DNA from 2 places in the Brenneria izadpanahii genome. Region 2 is predicted to be linked to the other one. Evidence: riboswitches for the same ligand, from Rfam matches in the RefSeq annotation. Region 2 holds a riboswitch; the other holds the start of a gene.

Region 1 (4,922 bases), 1.4 Mb from region 2:
GATGTGGATGAGCTCGGGTTAACGATGGTCGATGAAAGCGGCCTGATGCTGCGCCAGCTGATGCGCCAGGCGCGGCAACGAATTGCCAAAAGCGGCAGCGTGATAAAAACGTCGGTCTCAACCTTTATGGAGTTTATCGGCAATAACCCTAATGCCTTCAGGCTGTTATTGCGCGAGCGTTCGGGGACTTCCGCCGCGTTTCGCGCCGCTGTCGCGCGCGAGATTCAGCATTTTATTGCTGAACTGGCGGATTATCTGGAAGTCGAAAATCATATTCCACGCAGTTTTGCGGAAGCGCAGGCGGAAGCGATGGTCATCATTGTTTTCAGCGCCGGGGCGGAGGCGCTGGATGTCGGCCTGGAGCAGCGGAAACAACTGGAGGAGAGGCTGGTATTGCAACTGCGCATGATTTCCAAAGGCGCCTACTACTGGTATCGCAAAGAGCAGGATAGCCACGCAGGTATGTCGTAAATTTTTGGTATATACCCGATAGATTTCAGCGCGCCGGAAGCCGGCTTGGAAAATGGAAGGGTATAAACAGCTATAGAGAAGAGAAAAGCTATGACAGAACAATCCTACCATTATGGAGAAAAAGGTACGCTGATTTTAGCGTTGGTCGCGGGTTTATCCATTAACGGTTCATTTTCTGCGTTGTTTAGCGCGCTGGTGCCGTTTTCGATATTTCCCATCATTACGCTGATTTTATCCATCTATTGCCTTCACCAGCGATATATGAGCCGCAGTATGTCGGAAGAGGCTCCCCTGCTGGTGGCCGCCTGTTTTTTACTGGGGCTGTTGCTCTACAGCGCGATCGTGCGCGTTGAGTATCCCAGTATAGGCTCAAACTTTGTGCCCTCAATTCTGTGCGTGGCATTGGTGTTCTGGATCGGCTTCAAGCTAAAAGCCCGGAAATCCGCCAAAGAGAATGACGCCCCGGAGGTATGACGTACGGCAGGCGAGTAAAGACCACCTGCCTTGCCGCATGATTACTGGCGTTTCTCAAGCAGCACGCCGCATTCCATATGGTGGGTGTAGGGGAATTGGTCAAACAGCGCCAGCCGGCTGATTTGATGAGTTTCCGTCAGCGTTTCCAGATTATGGCGCAGCGTTTCGGGATTGCAGGAAATATAAAGAATACGCGGATAAGCCTGTACCAGCTTGACGGTTTCCGTATCCAGCCCGCTACGCGGGGGATCGACGAAAATGGTTTCGCAGCGATAGTCTGTCAGATCGATGCCTTGTAAACGCTTGAACGGGCGAACGCCATTCATGGCTTGCGTAAACTCTTCCGCCGACATACGGATAATTTGCACGTTATCAATGTGATTGGCGGCAATATTGTATTGCGCGGCGGCGACCGACGGCTTGGCGATTTCGGTCGCCAGCACGCGATCAAAATTACGCGCCAGCGCCAGTGAGAAATTTCCGTTGCCGCAATACAGCTCCAGCAGATCCCCCGTCGAACCTTTTGTCGCGTCCAGCGCCCATTCCAGCATTTGAATGTTGATGAACGCGTTGGGTTGGGTAAAGCTGTTCTCAACCTGCCGGTAAATCATATCGCGCCCGGCGACGGGCAGACATTCGTCGACATAATCCCGATCCAGGCAGATCTTGGTTTTTGTCGCGCGGCCAATCAGTTGCAATTGAAACCCCTGCGTACGCAGTTCATCGCGCAGCGCGCCGGCATGCTGCCGCCATTCATCATCCAACGCCCGGTGATACAGCATGGAAACCACTACTTCGCCACTCATGGTGGAAAGATAATCAATCTGGAACAGTTTGCGACGCAGAATAGGATTGGGCCGCAGAGCGGCGATCAATGCAGGCATCAACCGGTTTATCAATTCGCTGGCCGCCGGAAACCGATCGACGCGAATACGCTGCTTGGTCTGTTGATCGAACATGATGTGGTAAAGATCGTCGCCGTCATGCCAGATGCGGAACTCTGCGCGCATTCGGTAATGGCTGGCGGGGGAACGAAAAACAGCAGGTTTAGGCGCATTAAATGATGCCATCATGTTGCTAAGACGTTCTGTTTTTTGTGCTAACTGGTTGTCGTATTGTTCAACGGGCAAGTTCTCTGGCGTCATGGTTTTCTCATCTGAACGGCATCAAAAATGGCTATATTGGCCGGAAAATCCAGGTAATCCGGCTGGGAAGTCCAGCTTTACAATGTTATTACTCTGTAATGAAATAAGAGACTAGACCTCCGAGTAGCGCGATCGTAGCATGAAAATCCGGCCTTTTATTACAAGTTAAAAGGGAATCCAGTGTGAATCTGGAGCTGACGCGCAGCGGTAAGGGTAGTCAGAGCGATAGCATGATGCAGACACTGTCTTGTTAAAGATGGGAAGTCATCGCTCTTTGTTGTTACGAACGGTTGTTACCAACGTTTATTGCGAATCATGGCGATCACGAACGATGTTTCGGGAATCAAAGTAACAGCGGCCCCAAGCCCGAAGACCTGCCGGTATACGTCGCAGTGACCATGATCATCGCGTGCTATTCATCATGGTAGTGCGGCATCCTCTATATCGTTTGGATGCTCGATAAATGCTTAATAAAAAAATATTGCTGTCGACAGTGTTCTCTGTCACGGCCTTTCCCGTCTGGGCGCAAGACAATACGGATTCATCTCAAGAGCGTGACGGTGATATCGTCGTTACGGCTAACCGCGTTCCTCAACCCGTTTCTTCTGTTCTTGCCCCGGTAGATATCGTTACCCGCGAAGATATCGACCGCTGGCAGGCAAAAAACCTGACGGATGTTATGCGCCGTCTGCCGGGCGTGGATATCGCGCAGAACGGGGGGATGAGGCAAAGCGCGTCGATGTTTATTCGCGGAACCAATTCCAGTCATGTGCTCGTCTTGATTGATGGGGTTCGCATGGCCTCGCCGGGAGTGATCGGTAGCGTTGATTTTAATCAGATACCGATGACGCTGGTGCAGCGTATTGAATATATCCGCGGCCCTCGCTCGGCTGTTTATGGCTCGGAAGCCATCGGCGGGGTAATTAATATCATTACTCAAAAAGAGACGGATGGCGGAAAACTGGAAGCGGGCATGGGTTCGCATAAATATCAAATCTATGATGGCAGCATTCGTCAGCATATCGGAGATAATACCGCGTTAAGTTTGGCCGGATCTTTTGAGGAAACACAGGGTTTCAATGTCTACCCTAGGTCATCCGTTCCAGCCGATAACGATGACGATGGCTTTCGTAGCAAGGCTCTTTGGGGAAGCATAGAACAGCGATTCAATGATTCTGTGTCCGGTTTTGTGCGCTCCTATGGCTACGGCAATAAGACCGATTACGATCAAACCTCTGCCGGCAGCAGCGATACGCGGCAGCTATACAGCCGGAATTTTGATGGCGGCCTGCGATTCCAACATAACGATTTTTCATCGCAATTTATTGCAAGTTATCAGACATATAAAGATTATAATTTCGAATCCGACCAAGGGAACTATGCCCCCGGCTACTCATTGAATGAAGTGACGCAGCGCAGCGTATTATGGGGCAATACGTTACAAATAGCGCATGGTTCGGTGAGCGCCGGTGCTGACTGGCGGAGGGAAGAGAACAAGCCGGGCACGGGCAATGAAGGACATGCGCGTGAAAACACTGGGTTCTATCTTACCGCCCAGCAACAATACTTTGATCAGGTAACATTAGAAGGCGCCGTACGGACGGACGATAGCAGCCAATATAATCGCCATAATACCTGGCAGGGCGCCGCTGGCTGGGAATTTATACCGGGCTATCGCTTCACCGTGTCGTACGGAACCGCGTTTCGCGCTCCGGCTTTTGGTCAGATATACGGCACCTGGGGTAATAGAGATATTAAGGCAGAGGAGTCGTCTCAGTGGGAAGCCGGATTGGAAGGGCTTACCGGGCCGTTGTCATGGCGTTTATCCGCTTACCGCAACAAGGTTGATAATCTGATTGATTACGATTTTGCCACCAGCAAGTATTTCAATACGGATAAAGCGACCATAAAAGGCGTGGAGTGGACGGGTAACGTTGATACTGGGATATTTAGTCATCGTCTCACGCTAGAATACCTGGATCCTCGACGGGACTCGGATAATAGCGTGTTGGCGCGTCGCGCTAAGCAAAAAGCCTCATACCAGATTGACTGGACCATGTTTGATGTTGATATGGATATCGTTTATCAGTACACCGGCAAACGATACGATAACAGCCCAAGTATATTTAACGCTCAACAACGCCGCCTGCCAAGCTACAGCACGGTCGATCTTTCCGCCTCATATCCGATAACCCCCCAACTAACGGTTCGTGGTAGAATCGCCAACCTGTTTGATAAAGATTATGAGACGGCATATGGCTACCGTACGGCAGGGCGAGAATACTATCTCACCGGAAGCTATACCTTCTGACCTGCCTGCCCGTCCTACCGTGCTGGTGTTTGATTCCGGCGTAGGCGGGTTGTCTGTTTATAATGAAATCCGGCAATTATTGCCGGATCTTCACTATATCTATGCGTTCGACAATGAGGCATTTCCTTACGGCGAAAAGCCTCAGCAGTTTATTATCGAACGTGTTCTCAGCGTTGTTACGGCAATCCAGCAACGACACCGGTTGGCGCTGGTGGTGATTGCCTGTAATACCGCCAGCACCATTTCCCTTCCATCACTGCGCGAACGCTTTAGCTTCCCGGTGGTGGGCGTTGTTCCGGCGGTTAAACCTGCCGCTAAGCTGACGCGCAATGGCGTCGTCGGGCTGTTGGCCACCCGCGCGACCGTGCAACGGCCCTATACGCATGAGCTTATCGCGCGTTTCGCCAATGACTGCCAGATACTGTTGCTGGGATCTTCCGAGCTGGTTGAACTGGCGGAGGCTAAACTTCAAGGGGAAAACATTAGTACAGACGAGCTGCAAAAAGTCTTGCGTCCGTGGT
Region 2 (4,922 bases):
CGCCGTGGTGTGGATCACCCGCTTAACGATCGCTTCGCGATCCGCATCGGCGAAACGGTAATCGGGCCGCTCGCTGGCGATGATGTCGCCGATAATGACAAAACTTTGCCGTTCGATGTCCTGCGGCTGCTGAAGATAGTTCATGTGTCCGTTCCTTATGCCGTCATGACCGACAGCAGAAAATACGCGGCGCTAAACAGCATCAAGGCCAGTAAGGAAGCGACCTTCATCAAATTGATGCTGCGCGGGATATCGTTCAGGGTAATCTCCCGGCGTTCATCGCCGATCCAGGGTTTCTCCACCCGCTCGCCGAAATAGTTGTTCGGCCCGCCAAGCCGTACCCCCAACGCGCCGGCTACCGTGGCTTCCGACCAGGCGCAGTTGGGGCTGGAGTGCTGATAACGATCGCGCCAGCCGATGCGCCATGCCTGCCGGTAATCATCCTTCAGCAGCCAGGCCGCCGCGCTCAGCAGCAGCCACCCCAACCGGGCGGGGATATAGTTCGCCAGATCGTCCATCCGGGCGGAAACATAGCCGATCGACCGGTACTTCGAATTTTTGTAACCCACCATCGAATCCAGGGTATTCACCGCTTTGTAGGCCATCGCCAACGGCGCGCCGCCCAGCAGCAGGAAAAACAGCGGCGCAATCACGCCGTCGATACTGTTCTCCGCCACGGTTTCCACCACCGCCCGGGTGATTTGCGGTTTTTCAAGCTGCGAAGTATCGCGCCCGACGATCCATGAGAGCTGTCGGCGGCTCTCTTCCAGCGTTCCGTGCCGCAATGCCTGATGAACCGCCAGCGCCGCATCGCTCAGGCAACGCCCCGCCAGACAGGTGTAAATCATCCACACTTCCGCCAGCCAGCCGAGCCACGGCTGGATCGCCGTCAGCAGCGCCAAAACGCCCCAGCTGACTCCCCAGGCGATGCCCACCACGGCCAGCCACAGCAATCCGCCGCCCAGCTTAAGCGCCCGTTCGCTGCGGCAGCAGGCGCGAATGCCCCGTTGCAGCCAGGCGATCAGATTGCCGATCCAGCGCACCGGATGCGGCCAATGCGGGGGATCGCCCAGCCAATAATCAAGTAAAAAAGCGACGAGCCAGGCCGCCAGCGTCAAGGTCATAGCGGCCTCCGGGCGGCGGAAAGCCAGCGATCGAGCACGCCGGGACGCTGGGCGAAATGAATATGCAGATAGCCGGCATAGGTCTGATCGAGCTGATAACCGCCCTGCCACTGCTGGATCACGGCGCCGTCGCGGGATTTGGCGCAGTCGAAGACGGGAGATAGCGACGTGGAAAAATCGGAGTAATGGAATTCATGACCGCGCAGGATCTCGCCCGCCGCCGCCAGCAGCGTATCCTGCTTCGCCTGCGCCTGACAGTAGCCAAAGCGGGTCAGCCGTTTTCCCATCCGGCTTTCGCCGGGCAGAATCCCCGTCATGGCATGACGCTGTCCATCAGGGGTAGTCAGCCCCGATCCCAGATACATCAGGCCGCCGCATTCGGCATACAGCGGGATCCGGCGCTGATGCGCCCGATGCAGGGCGCGGTGCATCGCGGTATTGGCCGCCAGCTGCGGCGCGTAGATTTCCGGATAGCCGCCGCCGATATAAATCATCCGGCAGTCGGGAAGCTGGCGATCGTAAAGCGGGCTGAAACGCTGAATACGTACCCCGGCCTGCTCCAGCAGATCCAGATTGTCCGGATAGTAAAAGTTGAAGGCTTCGTCATCGGCCAGCGCCAGCGTCAGACCGTCGGCCAGTTCGGGCGCCGGCAAAGCGGGCGCTTCGCCGTCGGGGAATACCGTGTTGCCGCACAGCGCCAGCAGACGGTCTACTTCGATGGTTTCTTCCACCTGCCGGGCCAACTGCCGCCAGCGGAGATCGTCATTAGCCTGTTCCTGCGCCGGGATCAGACCGAGGTGACGGGAAGGCAAAGTCACCTCTTCCATGACCGGCAGCCGCCCCAGCACCGGGATGCCGCAATAGTGTTCAATGGCGTGGCGAATAAGCGCGTAGTGCTGCGCCGAGCTGACGCGATTAACAATCACGCCCGCGATGGTCAACGCCGGATCGAAACGGCAAAAACCCATCACGGTGGCCGCCACCGACGTCGATACCGCTTTGCCGTCCACCAGCAAAATCACCGGGCACCCCAGCTGCTTCGCCATCGCCGCCGTGCTGCAATAGTCCGGATCGGCGCCGTAACCGTCATACAGCCCCATCACCCCTTCGATTACCGCTACATCGGCATGACGCATATGCTGGTTATATAAACCGTTTAGCGTTGCCGGCGGCAGCATAAAGGCGTCCAGATTGCGGGAAGCTACGCCGCATACCGCGCTGTGCCAGCCGCTGTCCAGATAATCCGGCCCGACCTTGAAGGGCTGGACGGCAAGCCCGCGCCGCATCAGCGCCCGCAGAAGCCCCAGCGTGACGGTGGTTTTGCCGCAGCCGCTGCCGGTGCCGGCGATCACGAAGGCTTTTTTATCCGTCCCGGTCCGATCCGGTTTTTTTTCACTGAAGCCTGACATAAAAAATCCCGACGTTTCGGCCGGGAAATGCAGTGTCACAAGAGTACGCGCAGCCAGCATCGCTGATGCACGCATCGGATGACAACCCGCTTCCCACCGAAGGAGTTGAATATATACATACAGACTGTCAGGTCGGTCTTCTGGCTTAGCGTCAACCTCCCCCGCGCCTTCCCAATCATACGATCAGTGGCTTTTACGGGGTTGTCGGCATCACAGCAGCGGGGGCTGCGGGGGAATTTCACCCCCTTCCCAGCAGAATCATTTGAAAAGATTCTTACCTGACAGCGATATCATGGCTATTTCACTTTTATCTTTTTATTAACACCACATTAACGTTTATATATCTGTTATATATTTTTACATAAGGTAATAGTCGTCATTCCCGCCTGCCGACTCAGGGATGACGACGGCGGTATTCATAAGGATGAAGTTTATAAGATCGCTTTGCGCTCAAACTCAATATAGCCCTTTCATAGCAAAAAAATGGCGAACTTTATTTTTTAACGATGCCCCTTTTCGCGCCGGAATAACAAATTATTGTTCTCTTCATCGCGAAAATCCTCGCTATTCAGGCCGGTATGACGAAGGCCAAATAGCAAAATTTTGTCATCGTCCGTTATGCCGCTCAACCATGCCGTAGGAACTCATCACAAATTCATACCCCCATTAATCAAGATATGCATCATACTGGATCCAGGATTCAATCCCTTGATGTTGTGCAATAAATGGAGAGGAAAATCGAATGCAAAATATACGTGGTTTTGCTGCGCTTGATGCCGCCAGCCCGTTAGTTCCACATCAGTTTGTCCGCAGAGATCCGCGAGAAGATGATGTAATCATCGATATTGTTTATTGCGGCGTGTGCCATTCCGACATCCATATGGCGCGCAACGAGTGGAAAAACAGCCATTACCCCCTCGTCCCCGGACATGAAATCATCGGCAAGGTCGTTGGCGTGGGTAAATCAGTCACGCGATTTAAACAAGGCGACTGGGTCGGCGTCGGCTGCATGGTGGACTCCTGTCAACAGTGTGACGCCTGTGAAGACGGCCTGGAACAGTATTGTGAAGAAGGTATGACTCTGACCTACGGCGCGGTCGACCGTCACGATGGCCTGCCGACCTTCGGCGGCTATTCCGAGCGTATCGTCGTTTCCGATAAATTCGTGCTGCGCCTATCCGATAAGCTGGATATGAAATCCGCCGCGCCGTTGCTGTGCGCCGGGATCACCACCTACTCGCCGCTGCGCCACTGGAATGTCGGACCGGGCGATAAAGTCGCCGTTGTCGGTCTGGGCGGACTGGGACACATGGGGCTAAAGTTTGCCAAAGCCATGGGGGCTGAAGTCACGCTATTCACCCGTTCGCCAGGCAAAGAGCAGGAAGCGCGCCGCCTGGGCGCGGACCGCGTGATCATCTCCTCCGATGACGCGCAGATGAAAACCGCCGCCAACACTTTCGATATCATTCTTGATACGGTGCCGATGCAGCACGATCTCAATCCCTATCTGGCCACGCTGGCGCGTGACGGCACGCTGATCCTGGTCGGGCTGATTGAGCCGATTGAACCGACGGTACACAGCGGATTGCTGGTCATGGGCCGTAAGAACATTGCCGGCTCCCTGATTGGCGGTATTCAAGAAACACAGGAAATGCTGGACTTTTGCGCCGAACACGGCATTAGCTGTGACGTTGAGATGATCAACATGCAGGATATCAACACCGCCTACGAGCGCATGCTGAAGAGTGACGTGCATTACCGCTTTGTGATTGAAATGGCTTCTCTGAAACAGAGTTTCCAGAGTTGATTATTTATCCCCGTCAGCTTTCACGTTGCTGAAAGGCTTTCCCCAGGGATGGGGCGAGTAATCGCCTACCTGCTCAGCAAACAATCCCACTTACCGGCGAAAGCGCCTGACGACGGCGAAAGCCTCAACGTTGGCAAATCTGGGCGCGCCCGCATTCATCGTCATCGGCGAAATGACGCGGCTCAGTTCGGTACTGGCCTTCGCGCCGGAACGCCTGGCGTTAACCGCCATCCCCTCGCTTATGGTACTCTGATGCCGGCAATCGGCCGTGGAATGCGTTTACGCAGAGCGGCGATAATGGGCTTGTCGGCAGTCTGAGGAATATAGCGATATCATGAGCGAACACGGCGGCAATATACTGGAAATGGCATTAAAAATCGGCGTGGATGCCAACGACATTATCGACTTCAGCGCCAATATCAATCCGCAGGGCATGCCGGAATCGCTAAAAGCGGCGATAGTCAGCCAGCTTGAATTCGCCGAGCGCTATCCCGATGTGGAATACCGCAAGCTGCACGCTGCGCTTGCCCGCGTTCACGGCTGTGAGGCCGGCAATATTATCGCCGGTAACGGCGCTACCGA

What was found. Region 2 has a riboswitch for cobalamin ahead of HC231_RS16050 (cobyrinic acid a,c-diamide synthase CobB). Riboswitches for the same ligand answer to the same signal wherever they lie in the genome.
Region 1: another riboswitch for cobalamin. It lies ahead of btuB (TonB-dependent vitamin B12 receptor BtuB); the one in region 2 lies ahead of HC231_RS16050 (cobyrinic acid a,c-diamide synthase CobB).

Annotation. Positions count from the first base shown of each region.
Region 1 covers NZ_CP050854.1:5,018,384-5,023,305, reverse strand. The annotation lists gene fabR (HTH-type transcriptional repressor FabR) at 1-471, shown strand, start outside; gene HC231_RS22485 (YijD family membrane protein) at 562-945, shown strand; gene trmA (tRNA (uridine(54)-C5)-methyltransferase TrmA) at 987-2,090, opposite strand; cobalamin riboswitch at 2,221-2,486, shown strand; gene btuB (TonB-dependent vitamin B12 receptor BtuB) at 2,554-4,401, shown strand; gene murI (glutamate racemase) at 4,346-4,922, shown strand, end outside.
Region 2 covers NZ_CP050854.1:3,596,159-3,601,080, forward strand. The annotation lists gene HC231_RS16040 (cobalt-precorrin-8 methylmutase) at 1-144, opposite strand, end outside; gene cbiB (adenosylcobinamide-phosphate synthase CbiB) at 156-1,118, opposite strand; gene HC231_RS16050 (cobyrinic acid a,c-diamide synthase CobB) at 1,121-2,533, opposite strand; cobalamin riboswitch at 2,647-2,830, opposite strand; gene HC231_RS16055 (NAD(P)-dependent alcohol dehydrogenase) at 3,276-4,340, shown strand; gene HC231_RS24165 (hypothetical protein) at 4,471-4,593, shown strand; gene cobD (threonine-phosphate decarboxylase CobD) at 4,675-4,922, shown strand, end outside.